DNA from 4 places in the Sphingobium cloacae genome. Region 4 is predicted to be linked to each of the others. Evidence: riboswitches for the same ligand, from Rfam matches in the RefSeq annotation. Region 4 holds a riboswitch; each other region holds the start of a gene.

Region 1 (4,543 bases), 660 kb from region 4:
CCTATTCCCGCTCGCCGGTCAGGTGCAGCAGCATCTGGAACAGGTTGACGAAGTTCAGATAGAGCGACAGCGCGCCCATGACCTGCATCTTTTCCGCGACTTCATGGCCCGCATAGTGGAAATATTCCGACTTGATGCGCTGCGTGTCCCAGGCGGTGAGGCCGGTGAAGATCACTACGCCCAGGATCGAAACCACCATCGCCATCGCCGAAGACCCGATGAACAGGTTGATGAGGCTGGCGACGATGATGCCGATCAGGCCCATGATGAGGAACGAGCCCATCTTCGTGAGGTCGCGCTGCGTCGTATAGCCCCACAGCGCCATGGCGAGGAACATCACCGCGGCGGAGAAGAAGGCCTGCGCGATGCTGCCGCCGGTGAAGATCAGGAACACGCTGGCCAGGGACACGCCCATGACGGCGGAAAAGGCCCAGAAGGCCATGCGCGCGCCCGCGGTCGTCATCTTTTCGATGCGGAAGCTGAAGAAGAAGACGAAAGCCAGCGGCGCGAAGATCGCCACCCATTTGAGCGGCGTGCCGAAGATCGCGGCGGCCAGGGCAGGCGTATTGCCGATGAAGGCGGCGACCAGCCCGGTGATGACCAGGCCGATGCCCATATTGCGGAAAACGCCCAGCATATGCGCGCGCAGGCCGGCATCGACCTGCGCCGTCTGGCTGGCACCATAGCCCGGCATGCGAACGGGATTATTCACGGCGTTAAAACTCCATCCTTCAAAAATGGTCAGACCAGAATAGTTAAGGATCGAGCGGCCCGGCGTGGTTTCGGTGGGATTGGAGGGGGGGCTGCAATCCCCCGAACCTGCACCGAGCACACTCGATGCGGTCCGACATCACGGCTGGACATGTCCAGCCGCCAGAGGGGCCCGGCCCGCAGGAACCATATCGGGAGAGGAAGGCTGCGGCGCAAGGGATCGGGCGCATAGCAATAATTTGTTACAATGAAGGGTGGCCGGCTGACATGCTCCCGCTTATGCAGGCGCATGATGCATGTCGGGAGCGGACAGCCTGCTCTCGCTCCCCAATCCGCCATTTCCTTCCCCTTGAAATCGATCCGCTTGGCATGGCCTTCCGCTTGTCCTATGGGCAGCGGCGTCCGGGGCGCTTCCAGCGCGCCGGCATGATCGCGCTGGTGCCCCACGGGGCTGAAAAGGGAATGCGGTGCGGAGGTTTTCTCCTCCTATTCCGCTGCTGTCCCTGCAACTGTAAGCGGTGAGCGCGATGCGTATGGGTCCCTCCTTCCTGCGAAAGGGGCGGGAAGGGGACCGGCCACTGGACATCCGTCCGGGAAGGCTGGCGCATCGCAGTGACGACCCGCGAGCCAGGAGACCTGCCAGCGTCTGGTCGCTCTTGCCCTGGCCCAGGGATCGGCCATGGCACGGTTTCTTCCGTGAGCGACGCTGCCAGGCGGCCGGGGCCGCATCGGTGCGCGTGGCGGGGACGGGCGTTGACCTGCCGCGCGCATCGGCCGCGCAGGCGGAGTCCCCGGTCCTGAAGTTCACAAACGCTCAGGGAAGAGACACAATGATGAAATCGGGATTGTCGCTCGTGGCGCTGCTGGCGGCCACGCCGGCGCTGGCGCAGGATGACGACATCGTCGTCACCGCATCGGGCATCGAACAGCCGCGCGATCAGGTGGGTCAGGCGATCACGGTGATCGACGCCGACACCATCCGCACCCGGCAGGCGGTCGAAGTGACCGACCTGCTGGCGACGACGCCCGGCGTCCGCTTCAACCGCAACGGCACGATCGGCACGGTCACGGGCGTGTCGCTGCGCGGCGCGGAATCGTCGCAGACGCTGGTGCTGATCGACGGCGTCAAGGTGAACGACCCCAGCGGCGATGCCGACAGTTTCAACTTCGGCAACCTGCTGGTCGGCAATATCCGCCGGATCGAAGTGCTGCGCGGCTCCAACTCGGTCGTCCATGGCAGCCAGGCGATCGGCGGCGTGGTCAATGTGATGACAGGGACGCCCGCCGAAGGCTATGCCGCCAATGCGTCGGTCGATTACGGCTATAGCGACACGCTGAACGCGAAAGCGGATGTGTCCGGCACCAGCGGGATCGCGTCGGGCGGCGTGGGCGTCGCCTATTTCCGCACCGACGGCATCTCGGCCGCCGCGCGTTCCTTCGGCGCGACGGAGAAGGACGGCTACAAGAACATCACCGCCAATGCGAAGCTGAAGCTCAGCTTTTCCGACGCGCTCAGCCTCGACCTGCGCGGCTATTATATCCACGCCGACCTCGATTATGACAGCTTCTTCGGAACACCGGCCGATAGCCCCGACATCACCAAGTCGGACCAATATGTCGGCTATGCCGGGCTCAACCTGTCGCTGCTGGACGGCAAGCTGACCAACCGGGCGGCGGTCACCTGGTTCCGCCATGACCGGGACTATTATCCCGCGCGGGGCGCGGACGCCTCCTACGGCTATTCGGGCACCAACCTGCGCTTCGAATATCAGGGCGTCTATGCGCCCGTCGATCGGGCGAAGCTGGTCTTCGGCTATGAGCATGAGCGGCCCGACTATGACTTTTACGGCTTTGGCAGCACGGCCAGCGCCAAGGCGAACATCGACAGCGTCTATGCCCTCGCCATCGTGCAGCCGGCCGAGGGGCTTTCCGTCACCGGCGGCCTGCGCCATGGCGACCACAACCAGTTCGGCGGCGCGACGACCTTTGGCGCGAACGCCAATTACACGCCCAACCATGGCGCGACCAATTTCCGCGTCAGCTATGGCGAAGGGTTCAAGGCGCCCTCGCTCTATCAGCTTTACGATAGGTGGGTGGGCAATGCCGACCTGCGTCCCGAACGCTCGAAAAGCTATGACATCGGTTTCGACCAGAGCCTGGATAACGGGCGGGCGATGCTGTCGGTCACGGCTTTCCGCCGCGATACGCGTAACCAGATCGACGGCTTCCCGCCGACCTATGTCTATTACAACATCGCCCGCGCCCGCGCGAAGGGGGTGGAAGCCAGCCTGACGCTGCGGCCCGTGGAGGCGCTGACGTTCACGGCCGCCTATAGCTATATCGACGCACGCAATCGTTCGGAGGGGACGGCCAATGAAGGCAATCGCCTGCCGCGCCGTGCCGCCAATGCGGTCAGCGTGTCGGCGGATTATGTCTGGCCTTTCGGCCTCAGCACCGGCGCGACGGTGACGATGATGGGCGACATTTTCGACGATGCCGCCAACACGCGCCGTCTGGACGGCTATGCCGTTGTCGGCCTGCGCGCGTCCCTGCCGGTCACGGAGAATCTGGAAATCTACGGCCGCATCGACAATCTGTCGAATGAGGAATATGCGACGGCCTATGGCTATGGGGTCTATGGCCGGTCGGCCTATGGCGGCGTGCGTGTCCGCTTCTGATCGCGCGGCAAAGGGGCGGGCGTGAGCGCCCGTCCCCTATGGGCGGTCCGGCGCGGCGTTGACCTGCGCCACGATGCTGCGCGCGGCCAGCACATAGGCCGGGCCGCCGCAGACCGTCCACGCCTGCGGCACCCGAATGCGGGGAATGTCCTTCAGGACCGGATGATTCAGCATCTCCGTCCCCTGATCGACCACGCGTTCGCTGCCGCTTTCGACGATCAGCCAGTCGGGACGGGCGGCGATCATCTGTTCCAGCGGAATCTGCGCCAGAGCGGGCTTCCCCAGCTTCGCGGCGAGGTTGGTGAGGCCCGCGCGCCGCATCAGGTCGTCGACCAGCGTGCCGGTGCCCGTCATATAGCCGCGCCTTTGATAATAGGCGGCAACGCCGCCGCGCCTGGGCCGGGGCAGGGCGGCAAGGTCGCGGTTCATGCGCGCAATGAGCGCCTCGCCGCGTTCGGGATGGCCCACGGCCCTGGCTGTCCGCCGGATCTGGTCGATCACCGACCCGTAACTGTCCGCCGTTTCCAGGCCCAGCACGTTCCAGCGCCCCGGCGGCGCGCCCGCGACGCTATCGCCCAGCGGAAAGCCCAGCAGCAGGTCGGGCCGGAGCGCCATCACCTCTTCGGACGGCCGGCGCAGGCTGCGGAAGGAGCGGGCCTTGGCCGCAGCCGCCGAAAGTTCCGCATTGCGGGCGTTCCTGCTGAGCGCGACGATCTGGCCCGGATCGGCCAGCGCCAGCAGATATTGATCGGCGCAGACGTTCAGCGACACGATCCTGCGCGGTTTTTCGGCGGGCGGGGCCGCGCCGATCAGGCCCAGCGCGGCGGCCGCTGCCAGCAATTTCATCCCATGCATGTCCATGGCACTAGCAAAGCGCGGCGGAGGCGCAAGTCATGATGCATGCGCGCCGTCGTCATCCCTTGTTGCTCCCCACGCTCGTCCTGCTGATCGTGCTGGCGGCCGGCGGCTCGGTCATGTTGGGGGCCGTGCCGATTTCGCTGCCGCGCCTGTGGGCGGTGATGACGGGCGGCGGAGACGAAGTCGCCCGCGCGATCCTGATCGACCTGCGCGTGCCGCGCATGATTCTGGGCCTGCTGGTCGGCGGGATGCTCGGCCTCGCGGGGGCGGCGCTGCAAGGCTATCTCCGCAATCCG
Region 2 (4,543 bases), 1.8 Mb from region 4:
TATCTCAACCAGCTGGAACAGAATCAGCGGCCGCTGACAGTGCCGGTGCTGCTGAAGATCAACGCGGTCTTCGGCGTCGACGTGCAGCTTTTCTCCGAAGATGAGGAAGCGCGCCTCATCACCGACCTGCGCGACGCGCTGACGGATGGCGTGGAACCCATATCCGTGGCCGAAATCCGCGAACTGGCGACCAACATGCCGGCGGTGGGGCGCACGCTCGTGTCCTTGCACCGCCGTTACCGCGAATCCGTCGAGCGCAGCGAGGCGATGGCGGCGCAACTGGGTGACGAGTGGATCAGCGGCGGCCCGGCGCGCATGCCCTTCGAGCAGGTGCGCGACTTCTTCTACGCCCGGCACAATCATGTCGAACCCCTGGATGAGGCGGCCGAGCGCCTTTACCGCCAAGCTGGTCTGACCCCTCGTTCGATCCATGCCGGCCTGACCGCCTTGCTGGGCGAACGGCATCGCGTGCAGGTCATCGGCGGCGACAGCGATGCGGCCCAACGCCGTTATGATCCGGCTACGCGCACCCTCTATGTTTCCGACCAATTAAACCAAGGCCAGCAGGCGTTCCAGATGGCCACTCAACTCGCCTTTCTGGAGCATGGCGACATCATTGCCAGGCTCACGGACAATCCAATCCTCACCAGCGACGAAGCACGAAGGCTGGCGCGCATCGGCCTCGCCAACTATTTCGCCGGTGCGCTGATTCTGCCCTATGGGGACTTCCTCGCCGCAGCCGAAGCGGAAGGCTATGACATCGAAAAGCTCGGGCGCCGCTTCGGCGTGGGCTTCGAAACAGTCTGCCACCGGCTTTCGACGCTGCAACGGGCGGAAGCGCGCGGCATCCCCTTTTTCTTCGTGCGGGTCGATCGCGCCGGCAACATCTCCAAGCGTCAGTCTGCGACGGACTTCCATTTCTCGCGTGTCGGCGGCACCTGCCCGCTGTGGAAAGTCTATGAAGCCTTCGCCCAGCCCGGTCGCGTGTTGCGCCAGATCGCGCAGATGCCCGATGGGCGCACCTATTTGTGGATCGCGCGAACGGTGGGCAGCGTCAATGCCGGCTTCGGCATGCCGGGCAAGACATTCGCCATTGGGCTTGGCTGCGACATCCGCCATGCTTCACGCCTTGTTTATGCGCGCGGGTTCGACCTCAGCGATCCGAGCGCCGCGACACCTATCGGCGCCGGATGTAAGGTCTGCGAGCGTCAGGCCTGCCCGCAACGCGCTTTCCCGCCCGTCGGGCGGGCGATTGCCGTCGACGAAAATCGCAGCGCGCCGACGCCCTATCCAGTGGCTTGAGAGAGAAACGCTCTGATCGCGCGGCGTTGGGTCCATCCACCGGCCTTGGCTCAGTTCCTGAAGACGACTGTCCTTCTCCCGTTCATGACGACCCTGTGCGCCACATGCCAGCCGACCCTCATGCGTTTCGCCGCCCAATGCGGGGTTGGCGCGTCGACATCCATTCTTTCGAAATATGGCATTTCGATGGGCAAGCGGGTGCGTGTCGATCCTCAGTTGGCGCGACAATCTGCACCGATTGCATATAAAGAAATCTTTATATGGACCTTGACAGGAAGCTCGCGATGGTGTGTAAGCCGCTCGTCGAGGTTCCCCGCCTCAGGCGTGACGGCGGGGCTAAGACGGGAAGCCGGTGATGTCTGCTAGACAGAGTCCGGCGCTGCCCCCGCAACTGTAAGCGGCGAGTGGCGGTTCCATTTCGTGTCACTGGGCTTCCGCAAGAAGCTCGGGAAGGCCGGAACCGCCGCGATGACCCGTAAGCCAGGAGACCTGCCTCCGACGCGATAACGTTCCTCGGACGGGGGTTCCTCCGGTGGATCGCGCTAGAAGCAAAGGCTCGTGGCGTAAGCATCGTCCGGGCCTGTCCTGCGCGCTCTTCCCTTGGCCTCCTGTCCGGCAAAAACAGGTGTGTCATGACGAATAGCGGGTTTACCTTCTCCATCAGCAGCATCCCGTTCAACGAGGATTATCGTCCCGCCGACGCCACGCGGATCACCACCAATTTCGCGAATCTGGCGCGAGGAGAGAACCGTCAGGAAAATCTGCGCAACACTCTGAAGATGATCGACAATCGCTTCAATTCGATCATGCATTGGGACAATCCCGCTGGGGATCGTTATGCGGTCGAACTGACGATCATCTCTGCGGAGTTGAAGATCGGCGCGCGGGAGGATGACGATCATTTCCCGCTGATCGAAATCCTACAGACAACCGTCATCGACACGCGCAGCGGTGAACGCATCCCCGGCATGGTCGGCAATAATTTCTCATCCTATGTCCGCGACTATGATTTCAGCATCCTGCTGCTAGACCACCTCAAGCAGAACCCCCACGGCGGCGCACCGGAAGGCTTTGGCGACCTGCATGGAAAATTGTTCAAGCACTTCCTCAATTCCAGCGCTTATCGGGACAATTTCAGCAAGCCGCCGGTCATCTGCCTGAGCGTGTCGAGCCGGGAAACCTATCACCGGACAGCCAATGTCCACCCCATCCTCGGCATTGAGTACAAGAACGACAAAGTCTCCGCGACCGATGCCTATTTCGCGAAGATGGGGATGAAGGTTCGCTACTTCATGCCGCCGCACGCCGTCGCGCCCCTGGCTTTCTATCATCTCGGCGGCCTGCTCGACGACTACACCCATCTGGAGCTCGCCAGCACGATCAGCACGATGGAAACCTTCCAGAAAATCTATCGTCCCGAAATCTACAATGCCAATTCCGTTGCCGCGCAGGACTATCGGCCGAGCCTGAAATATCAGGACTATTCGCTGACCCTCATCGTTTACGACCGCGAAGAACGCAGCAGGCTCGCGGTCGAACAGGGCAAGTTCGCCCAGGAGCATTTCATCAAGCCGCATGCGGCGGTGCTCGAACAATGGTCGTCGCGCCATGCCGCTGTCGTTGATGCTGTAGCTGCCTGATCCATCCCATTTACGAGGCCCTATCCATGAAGACATTGTTGCCCACCTCGACCGCCGGCAGCCTGCCCAAGCCCTCCTGGCTCGCGGAGCCCGAAAAGCTCTGGGCGGCCTGGAAATTGCAGGGCGAGCAATTGTCGGAGGGCAAGAAGGACGCGCTGCGCCTGGCGGTGAACGATCAGGAGCAGGCCGGCATCACGATCGTCGGCGACGGCGAACAGACACGCCAGCATTTCGTCACCACCTTTGTCGAGCATTTGAGCGGCGTCGATTTCGAGAAGCGCGAAACCGTCAGGATTCGCAACCGTTATGATGCGAGCGTGCCGACGGTCGTCGACGCAGTGGCGCGGACGAAGCCCGTCTTTGTGGAGGACGCCAGATATCTGCGCGCGCAGACGGATCAGCCGATCAAATGGACCCTGCCCGGCCCCATGACGATGATCGATACGCTCTACGACGCCCACTACAAGAGCCGCGAGAAGCTCGCCTGGGAGTTCGCGAAGATCCTCAATCAGGAAGCAAAGGAGCTGGAAGCCGCCGGCATCGACATCATCCAGTTCGACGAACCGGCCTTCAACGTCTTCTTCGACGAGGCGAACGACTGGGGCATCGCCACGTTGGAAAAGGCGGCAGAGGGGCTGAAGTGCGAAACGGCGGTCCACATCTGCTATGGATATGGCATCAAGGCTAATACGGACTGGAAAAAAACGCTGGGTTCCGAATGGCGGCAGTATGAGGAAACATTCCCCAATCTGCGGAAGTCGAAGATCGACATCATTTCGCTGGAATGTCATCATTCCCACGTTCCGATGGACCTCATCGAACTCATCCGGGGCAAGAAGGTGATGGTCGGCGCCATCGACGTGGCGAGCGACACGATCGAGACGCCGGAGGAAGTGGCCGGCACGCTGCGAAACGCGCTGGAATTCGTGGATGCGGACAAGCTTTATCCGTCCACCAATTGCGGCATGGCCCCATTGTCCCGTCAGGTCGCGCTGGGCAAGCTCAACGCCTTGGGTGCCGGCGCGGCGATCGTCCGGAAAGAGCTGTCGGCCTGACGGATTGCAGAGGGTTTCGCGAGCGTCAGGCGACCTTCCTCTGGCAGTACCCCCATCATGCATCGGACAGGGACAGGGAAACTGAATCCGGCTAGACCGGAGCGCGCTCCATTCCACGGCTCCCCGCCAAGCCCGTCAGGTCGGCTCCCGCGGGACGTTGGAACAATCGAAGCCCGAATTCCGGCAGGATCGCGATCAGATGGTCGAATATGTCCGCTTGCACGCCCTCATATTCGGCCCAGACCGTGCTGGTGACGAAAGCGTAGATTTCCAGCGGCAGGCCGTTTTCGCCCGGCGCGAGTTGCCGCACCAGCAGCGTCTTGTCCCGCGCGATGTCCTCGCGCGATTCCAGATAGGCCAGCACATAGGCGCGGAACGTGCCGATATTGGTGAGCCGCCTGCCATTGACCGCGCCGTTCGCCTCGGGCTTGTCGTTCCACAGAGCGATCTCCCGCCGCTTGGCATCCAGATAGGGGCGCAGCAGGGCAAAACGCTCCATATGCTCCACATCGCCTTCATCCAGGAAACGAACGCTGGCCTGGTCCA
Region 3 (4,543 bases), 1.9 Mb from region 4:
CGCCGGGACGACCACGACCAGCAGGAACGCCAGGGCCGCCAGCAGCAGGGCGAAGCTGCGCGGCCCCATCCGCCCGAACCGGCCATAGCCATAAGCGAACAGCAGCGAGAAGATGCCGCCCACCGCCGCGCCATAGAGGGAAAGGGCCGTCCACAGACCCAGCCCCTTCTGGGTAGGACGGCTGACCAGTTCCTCCTCCTCGCCACCCGCCGGCCCTTCGTCATGATGGGCCGCATGGGCGGCATGGGTGGCTTCATAGGCGATGGCGCGGTCGACCTGCGGCTCGGCGACGAGATGGGCGCACAGGGTCGCAAGAAAGGCGCCCAGGATGCCCGCAAGCATCCCGCGCCACAACAGATCCTTCGTCATGACCCGGCCCTAGTGGCAGGGAAAGCCGAGGAGATGCCGTCCGTCATGGACGAACTCATGCACGTACATGCCGTCGAAGATCGCGACGGCGCCCTGTTCCGTGCTGACGAAATAGAGGAAGATCAAGGCGATCAGCGAGCCGAACACGGCCCATGGAAGAATGTCCTCGACCGGGATCGCCGTTCCACCCTGGACAGGGATGAAGCCGTCGTCGAAAAATGCGGCGCTCATTGCCATGATATTCTGCTCCTGAAGGGATTGCGCGTCCCAAGGGTTGATCTTACGATCCGGGAGGAAGGTCTGGCTCTCGACGGCGGATGTCCGCATCGATAACAGTGGCGCGACCGCGCCGGATTTGCACCGGCTTCTTCTTCCAGGACGATGCAGCCCTTAGAGCCGGGGGGCTGGCGGCGTCAACGGCCTGTTGGAGTTTACCCTGCCGACCTCTCTCCTGCTCCTGTGCATCGCGGCCACGCCCTCCAGCCGCCGCGGCGGTTTTCCCGACCCTTCGGAATCGCTGGACGAAGGCGGCCTCCGGGCAGCGGCCCGCATGGAGCTTCCCGGGCGCTTGCGCGATCATGCCTTCCGCAGCCCGTCGCGCGCGGCGGAGGAAACCGCTCTCGCCCTCTCCCTGCTCGCCCGGCCGGAAGCCGCGCTGGCCGACATGGGCTGGGGACGCTGGGCCGGCCGATGCTTCGAGGAGATCGGAAGCGACGAACCGGAAGCGCTGACCGGCTGGCTGGCCGATCCCACGAGGGAGGCGCCGGGCGGCGAAACCATGGAGGCGGCGGCATCGCGGATCGGCTGCTGGCTCGACGGCATCCGGGAAAGCGGGCGGCCGGTCTGCGCGATCACCCACCCGATGATGATTCGCGCCGCCCTGTGCCACGCGCTCGACCTGCCCTTGCGCGCCACGCTCGCGATCGACATCGCCCCGCTCTCGCGCACCGTCCTGTCCTTTCACCGGACATGGCGGCTGCAATCGTTGAACGGCGGCGGCTGAGCCCTTGCGGCCCGCCGGTGCAGGCGATATGAGCCGGTCGTCCGGGGCGGCATCCGTCGCGTCCGGGTATTGATCGCGCCGGTGCCTCGCAAGAGGCTGAAAATGGGAATGCGGTGCGGATGGGCAGGGAAGCTCCATCCCAAGCCGCAGCTGTCCCTGCAACTGTAAGCGGCAGCGCGATGCACACGCTTCCCCCAAGGGAAGCAGCCACTGGGCCGGACGCTGAAACAGGCGAGGTCCGGGAAGGCCGTGCATCGGGCGATGACCCGCGAGCCAGGAGACCTGCCGGCGTCTGGTCGCTCTTGCCCTGGTCCAGGGGATGGCCGCGGCACGGTGTTTTCCGTCTGAGCGACGATGTCATGCGGCTGGGGCCGCGTGGTCCTGCGTCCATGGGCGAACGCCCGGTCATGGGCGCGGGCCAGCCGTCGTGCGTCCACCGGCACCGGGCCGCTGGATGGCGCCGGCAAGCCCTGGCCCGGTTGCTCCGGCGCTGCGAGGGAAGACCTCCCATGAACACCGTTACTGCCGCTCCCCCCTTCCTCAAACCGACGGGAGAAGGCGCATGAGCAAGGTGCCCACCACCGTCGTCACCGGCTTCCTGGGCGCGGGCAAGACCACGCTCATCCGCCATCTCCTGCAAAATGCCAGGGGCCGCCGCCTCGCCCTCGTCATCAACGAGTTCGGCGATGTCGGGGTGGACGGCGAGCTGGTGAAGGGATGCAATGACGAGGCATGCCCGGAGGACGACATCGTCGAACTCGCCAACGGCTGCATCTGCTGCACCGTGGCCGACGACTTCCTGCCCACCATGCAGAAGCTGCTCGACCGGCCGAACCCGCCCGACCATATCATCATCGAAACGTCCGGCCTCGCTTTGCCCAAGCCGCTGGTGAAAGCGTTCCAATGGCCCGACATCCGCACCCGCGCGACGGTGGACGGCGTAGTGGCGCTGATCGATGCGGACGCGGTGGCGGCGGGACGCTTCGCCACGGACGAAGCCGCGCTGGCGGCGGCGCGGGCCGCCGATCCCAATCTCGACCATGACAGCCCGCTGGAGGAACTGTTCGAGGACCAGCTGGCCTGCGCCGACATGGTGGTGCTGAACAAGACCGATCTGGTCGATACCGCCACGCTAGCGCGGGTCGAGGCGCAGGTCGAGGCGGAAACCCGCGCGGGCGTGAAGATCGTCCGCGCCGATCATGGCGCCGTGGACGTGGGCGCGCTGCTGGGCATCACGGCGGCGGCGGAAGACAGCCTTGACGCCCGGCCATCCCACCATGACGGGGAGGGCGGCGATCATGACCATGACGATTTCGACAGCTTCGTCGTCACCGGCGGCGAGGTCGGAGAAGTCGAGGCGCTCACCGCCCGGCTCGGCGCATTGATCGCGGCGCATGACATATTGCGCGTCAAGGGCATGGTGGCGGTAAACGGCAAGCAGAGCCGCCTCATCGTGCAGGCCGTCGGCCCGCGCATCCAGCATTTCTACGACCGCGCATGGATGCCTGCGGAAATACGCCGGACCCAGCTGGTCGTGATCGGGCAGAAGGGACTGGACCGGTCGGTCATCGCATCGGACCTGCGGGATATTCTGGGCTGATGCACCTGCTGTCCGCCACCCCCGGCACCATCACCGATGGGGAGGAGGCGATCGACCTCGACCAGCCGCCGGGCGACATCGTGATCCTGACGGTGGCGGACAGCGAACTGGCCTGCTTCGCCAAGGCGGCGGGGCAGTTGCCGCCGGGTGCTCCCAGCGTCCGGCTCGCCAACCTGCTGCCATTGCGGCATCCCTATTCGACGGACCTCTATGTCGAAAAGACGATCGCCCATGCCCGTTTCGTGTGCGTCATATTGCTGGGGGGCAAAAGCTACTGGCCCTATGGCATAGATGAGATCGCCGCCATCGCGCGGGAAAAGGGCATCGCCTTCGCCGCCATCGCCGATGGGCGGGAGGCGGACCCGGCGCTTGACCGCGCGTCCACCCTGCCCGCCGAGGTGCGGGAGAAGCTGCGCGCATATCTGCGGCAGGGGGGGACGGCCAATGCGCTGGCCTTCCTGCGCCTGGCGGCCAGACTGATCGGCGAGGATGCGGGCGCGCCGGACGATCCGGTGCCGGTTGCCGATGCAGGGCTTTACCTCAAGGGCTGCGACCGCCCTACACTGGCGGATTTGCGGACAGGGTGGCTGGACGGGAAGCCCGTCGCGCTCCTCATCTTCTATCGCGCGCTGATGATCGCGGGCACGCTGGACGCCGTCGACGCCATGGTGGAGGCGCTGGAGGCGCGCGGTTTCAACGTCGCCGCCGTCCATGTCCGGGCACTGCGCGAACCCTTCGCGATCGACTGGCTGCGCGGCCTGCTGGGCGAGATCGCGCCCGACGCGATCCTGAACGCGACCAGCTTTGCCGCCTCGTCCGCCGGGGACAAGCGGACGCCAGCCGTGCTGGAACAGGCCGACTGCCCGATCCTGCAGCTGGCCTTCGCCGGGGTGGAGCAGGCGGAATGGGAAGCGTCGGCACGGGGGCTTGGCCCGCGCGACCTGGCGATGAACGTCGCCCTGCCGGAGGTGGACGGTCGCATCTTCACCCGCGCGGTGACTTTCAAGGCGGCGGAACGCTTCGATGCCGTGACGCAATGCGGCATCGTCGTCCCCAAGGTCGCGCCGGACCGGGTCGCCTTTGCCGCCGATCTCGCCGCCAACTGGGCCGCGTTGCGCCGCACCCCGCCCAAGCAGCGGCGCGTCGCGCTGATCCTCGCCAACTATCCCAACCGGGACGGACGGATCGGCAATGGCGTGGGGCTGGACACGCCGGCCAGCGCCGCCGCCATCCTCGCCGCCCTGCGGGAAGCGGGTTACGACACCGGCGCCGCGCCGGAAGATGGCGCGGACCTGATGCGCGTGATGACCGGCGGCGTCACCAACGACCTCGCTTCGCTGGAACGGCACGGCGAAGCCGCCTTGCCATTGACCGACTATGGCGCCGCCTTCGCCCATGTCCCGGAAGCGGCGCGGCAAGCGATGCTCGAACGCTGGGGACCGCCCGAAGCCGACCCCTTCGTGCGCGAAGGCGCCTTCCGGCTCGCCATTCACCGCTTCGGCCATGTCGTGTTGGCGGTCCAGCCGGCGCGGGGTTACAATATCGATCCCAAGACCAGCTATCACGATCCG
Region 4 (4,543 bases):
CTTGTCATGGGCCACGCCATCATAGCTTACGGGTCCGGCGAGACGCAGCCCCAGCGTTCCCGCCATCGCCGCCTCCGTCCATCCCGCATTGGGAGAGGCATGTTTGCGCGCATCGCGCCACATGATGCGCCAGCCTCCTCCGCCGGCCAGACAGATCACCGCCCCGCCCAGCCGCGCGGGCAGGAAGTTCATGACATCGTCCGTCCGCGCCGCGGCCCAGCCAAAGGCGCGCCAGCGTTCTTCCTTGTGACCGATCAGGCTGTCGGCGGTGTTGATGGCCTTGTAGGCCCAGATTCCCGGCAGCCCTCCGACGATCAACCAGAAGAGCGGCGCGGCCACTCCATCGCAGAAGCTTTCCGACAGGCTCTCGATCGCGGCGCGGGCGATGCCGGGTTCGTCGAGCGTTTCGGTGTCCCGGCCCACGATCATCGACACGTCCTGCCGCGCACGTGCCTCATCGCCCTCCCCCAGATGGCGGGCGATCGGCCGGACATGCTCGAACAGGCTGCGTTGCGCGAGGGCGGGCCAGGCAAGAATCGCCATGCCAAGCCATGCAAGGGAACCGAGCCAGCGGCGGCAGAGCCCTTCCAGCAGAAGAGCGCCGCCGGCCGAGACGGCCAACAACAGCATCACGGTCAGAACCCCGATAGCGCGGCGAAGCCCCGCGCTCCATCGCGCTTGGTTCCCGTAACGTTCGGACAGGGTGATGATCCGGGCGAAGAAACCGACGGGATGGCCGATCCGGGCATAAAGCGCGCGCGGCCATCCGATGACCGCATCGAGGGCAAGGGCCGCGAAGGCGATCGGCTCAGCCAAGGAGGGCCCTTTGCAGGCGGTCGAGCGCCTCCTCCGTTTCGGGGAGGCCGATCCGCAGCCAGCGGGGTTCGTAGTCGAAGGGACGCGTCAGGATGGTCTGTTTCGCCAGTCGCTCGAACAGCGCCATCGCATCGTCGGCCACGATCAGCCGGAACAGCGGACAGGCGCCGACGGGCGAGTATCCGCAGCCCGTCAGCACATCGTCCAGCCGCCGTCTTTCGCGGGGCAGGCGCTCCCGCATCGCCGCGATCCAGTCGCGGTCGGCATAGGCGGCTCTCCCGATGGCGATGGCGGCGGCGGAAACCGGCCATGCCCCAAGCTTTCGCCGCATCCGGCCGACGATGGCTTCCGGGCCGAGCAGGAAGCCGAGCCTCAAGCCCGCCAATCCGAAGAATTTGCCGAAGGAGCGGAAGATGAGCAGCCGTCGATCATCCGCTATATCCCGCGCCAGACTGGTCGCCGGATCGCTGTCGGCAAAGGCTTCGTCAACGATCAGCCATTCCTCGTCCGCTCTGCGGTCGGCCAGGTCGAGCAGCGCGTCGCGCGGCCAGCAATGGCCGTCGGGATTATTGGGATTGGCGAGAATGATGGTGCCGCCATCCGGACTCTCCATCGCCGCCGCCGTTATCGCCGAGGATAGCGGGAACATATCCTCATGCGTGCGATAGCAGGGGGCAAGATATCGCGCGCGCGGGCCGAGCAGATCGCTGGCCAGGCGCAGGCCCGTTTCGGTTCCCGGAAGGGCGCAGACATGCCGGGGGTCCACATCGAAATAGACGGCCGCGATTTCCTCCATCTCCCGCAGATCGGTTTTCGAAGGCAGGCCGCGCCAGTCGATGGCCATCCCCGCCGCGCCCGGCCAGCCATGCGGGTTGATGCCGGTCGACAGATCGATCCACGGATCGCCGCCTTCGCCGAACCACGCCCGCGCCGCGTCGAGATCGCCGCCATGCCATGTCCATGGGCTTTTCATGACAACCGCGCTCCCACGACCAGCGCCATCAGGAGCGCGGCTTCGATCCACTCGATGCCAGCGCCGTGGCCGTCACCGGAAATGCCGCCGATATGGCGCTTGATCCACCAGCCCCAGAGCGGAATCAGGATGAGGGCAACGAGCAGGGCCGGGAACAGAAAGGAAGCGGCAAGCGCCGCGCCTGTCCATGCCAGCATATCGAACGGGCGCACGGCGCCCCGGAAGCGGGAAGCCAGACCTTCGTGGAGCGGCGGCAGCCCATAGGTCCAGATCAACGGGCCGATCCGGGCGATGAAGGGAATGGCGACGAGCCCCAGCCATGGCGGACGGGCGGGGCCCGGCAGAGTGAGGAGGGCGTGGACCAGCACCAGCTTGCCCAGGAGCAGGAGGACGATGGCGATGGCGCCGAAGCTGCCGATATGGGGATCGGTCAGCGCGGCCATCATCCTTTCGCGATGGCCATGCGCCGCGCCGCGGGCGTCGGCGATATCCGCCAGTCCGTCGAGATGAAGGCCGCCCGTCACCGCGACCCACAGAAGCAGTCCGGTCAGCGCCCCGACCCATGGATCGACCAGGCCGCCAGCCCAGATACCCCATGTGACGATCAGGCCCACGATCAGGCCGACGGCGGGGAACCAGCGCATGGCCGGGGGGAAATCGGCAGGCGTGAAGGCGATCCGGGGTGTGGGCAGCCGGGTCAGGAACTGCGTGGCGATGATGAAGCCCTTCACGGCCGCGCCCCTGCCCATGGGTGGAGGGAGCGTTCGCGATTCCATGAAGGAGATGGCGAAGTGATCGTGTTTCGGGATTCGGGGGGCATGGTGGACCTTCCGCAGCGAGGGCCGGCCCGGAGGAGGCGGACGGGGCGGGTGCCGCCGTCCTGCCTGCCGCCCGGCGCGGTGGGACTGTCGCCACGCGGGGGAGCCCGTCCGCATGGCGCACCCTGGCCGCGCGGAGAACGACTGCGGCGGGCCGGTATCCTGGCTTGCGGGTCAGGGCCGGATGCGCCGCCTTCTCAGAACCATGCGATTCCAATGACTTATGGCGCGCGGCTATCCGCTCACAGTTGCAGGGGCAGCTGAGGTTCTTCCCCTCATTCCCGTTTATCCCTTTCGGGAACCTGTCGCATGGCGCGGAATAGGAAAGTTATGATCCCGCGTCAATCGAGGCCCGACCGGCGGCCGACGCCCCGCGCCGTCCGCCCCCTTAATAGGAGCGCCCGACCAGAACGCGCTCGACCGCCGCCTGCCCGGTGAAGATGCAGGCGCCGTCGGCCGCTTCCGCATCCAGCGGCACGTTGCGCAGGGTCAGCTTCTCGCCCTTCAGCCATTCGACCACCTTGTCGAGCGCCGCGCCGGTCGGCCTGCTCCACTGGACGAGCGCCCAGCCCGGCTTCGCGCTGGCGGCGAAATAGGCCTTCAGGGCATCCAGCGACGCAATATCCTTGTCCACATGGCCGTGCAGCCGGCCGTGCGCCTCGGCGAACAGCGCCCGCTGGACCTCTTCCAGCGCGGCGGCCGCTCCGGCGATGAAATCGTCCCGCGGCACGACCTGGCTGTCGAGCTTTCCATCCGCCCGATAGAGCCGGTCGCGGCGCAGCACCGACACATTGCCGCCGGCGACATCCCGGCCGCCGACCTCGATCACGATCGGCGCGCCCTTCTTGACCCAGCCCCAGCGCTTGTTGGCGGCCTTGGCGGGGCGCTTGTCCAGCAGGGCGCGGACAGGCTCGCGGAACACGTCCCTGCCGTTCAGCTCCTCCACCAGCGCGGCGCAATAATCGAGGATCGCGGCGTCCTCCTCCGTATCGCGCAGCATCGGCACGACGACGATCTGATAGGGCGCGACACGCGGCGGCACCCGCAGCCCGTCATCGTCGCCATGCACCATGATGAGCCCGCCGATCATGCGCGTGGACATGCCCCAGCTGGTCGTCTGGGCCAGTTCCTGCTGCCCTTCGGCATTCTGGAACCGGATATTCTGCGCCTGGCTGAAAGTGGTGCCCAGGAAATGGGACGTGCCCGCCTGAAGCGCCTTCCCGTCCTGCATCATCGCTTCGATGGAATAGGTGGCGACAGCGCCCGGAAAACGCTCATTTTCCGGCTTTTCGCCCGCGATGACCGGCAGCGCGACGCATTCCTCGGCGAAGCTGCGATAGACTTCGAGCATCTTCATCGTCTCGTCCATCGCTTCGTCGACCGAGGCGTGGGCGGTATGCCCTTCCTGCCAGAGGAACTCGCTGGTGCGCAGGAACATGCGGGTGCGCATTTCCCAGCGCACGACATTCGCCCACTGGTTGATGAGCACCGGCAGGTCGCGCCAGCTTTGCACCCAGCGGGAGAAAGCCGCGCCGATCACCGTTTCGGACGTGGGACGCACCACCAGCGGCTCTTCCAGCTTCGCTTCGGGGTCCGGCACCATCCGGCCGTCCTTCTGGATCAGGCGGTGATGGGTGACCACCGCCATTTCCTTGGCGAAGCCGTCCACATGCTCGGCTTCCTTCTCGAAATAGGAGAGCGGGATGAAGACGGGAAAATAGCAGTTTTCGTGACCCGTGGCCTTGATCCGCTCATCCAGCAAGCGCTGGATGCGTTCCCAGATGCCATAGCCCCAGGGGCGGATGACCATGCAGCCGCGAACGCCGCTTTCCTCCGCCATGTCGGCTTCGGAGACGACCGCCTGGTACCAGGCGGCGAAATCCTGTTCACGGGTGACGGAAAGGGCGTGTTTCACAGGGCCTGCCTTGGATGTCTG

What was found. Region 4 has a riboswitch for cobalamin ahead of SCLO_RS05190 (adenosylcobinamide-GDP ribazoletransferase). Riboswitches for the same ligand answer to the same signal wherever they lie in the genome.
Region 1: it holds a riboswitch for cobalamin, as region 4 does, so the genes downstream of both, SCLO_RS08335 (TonB-dependent receptor plug domain-containing protein) here and SCLO_RS05190 (adenosylcobinamide-GDP ribazoletransferase) in region 4, are expected to answer to the same signal.
Region 2: it holds a riboswitch for cobalamin, as region 4 does, so the genes downstream of both, SCLO_RS14280 (DUF1852 domain-containing protein) here and SCLO_RS05190 (adenosylcobinamide-GDP ribazoletransferase) in region 4, are expected to answer to the same signal.
Region 3: it holds a riboswitch for cobalamin, as region 4 does, so the genes downstream of both, cobW (cobalamin biosynthesis protein CobW) here and SCLO_RS05190 (adenosylcobinamide-GDP ribazoletransferase) in region 4, are expected to answer to the same signal.

What each region holds. Positions count from the first base shown of each region.
Region 1 covers NZ_AP017655.1:1,716,104-1,720,646, reverse strand. The annotation lists gene SCLO_RS08340 (Bax inhibitor-1/YccA family protein) at 2-694, opposite strand; cobalamin riboswitch at 1,136-1,369, shown strand; gene SCLO_RS08335 (TonB-dependent receptor plug domain-containing protein) at 1,542-3,389, shown strand; gene SCLO_RS08330 (ABC transporter substrate-binding protein) at 3,426-4,235, opposite strand; gene SCLO_RS08325 (FecCD family ABC transporter permease) at 4,283-4,543, shown strand, end outside.
Region 2 covers NZ_AP017655.1:2,901,352-2,905,894, reverse strand. The annotation lists gene SCLO_RS14285 (short-chain fatty acyl-CoA regulator family protein) at 1-1,302, shown strand, start outside; cobalamin riboswitch at 1,593-1,813, shown strand; gene SCLO_RS14280 (DUF1852 domain-containing protein) at 1,935-2,942, shown strand; gene SCLO_RS14275 (methionine synthase) at 2,969-3,997, shown strand; gene SCLO_RS14270 (mechanosensitive ion channel family protein) at 4,089-4,543, opposite strand, start outside.
Region 3 covers NZ_AP017655.1:2,918,899-2,923,441, reverse strand. The annotation lists gene SCLO_RS14350 (CbtA family protein) at 1-369, opposite strand, end outside; gene SCLO_RS14345 (CbtB domain-containing protein) at 379-696, opposite strand; gene SCLO_RS14340 (histidine phosphatase family protein) at 794-1,372, shown strand; cobalamin riboswitch at 1,440-1,676, shown strand; gene cobW (cobalamin biosynthesis protein CobW) at 1,935-2,972, shown strand; gene cobN (cobaltochelatase subunit CobN) at 2,972-4,543, shown strand, end outside.
Region 4 covers NZ_AP017655.1:1,054,457-1,058,999, forward strand. The annotation lists gene cbiB (adenosylcobinamide-phosphate synthase CbiB) at 1-816, opposite strand, end outside; gene SCLO_RS05185 (aminotransferase class I/II-fold pyridoxal phosphate-dependent enzyme) at 809-1,789, opposite strand; gene SCLO_RS05190 (adenosylcobinamide-GDP ribazoletransferase) at 1,786-2,538, opposite strand; cobalamin riboswitch at 2,743-2,928, opposite strand; gene proS (proline--tRNA ligase) at 2,996-4,522, opposite strand.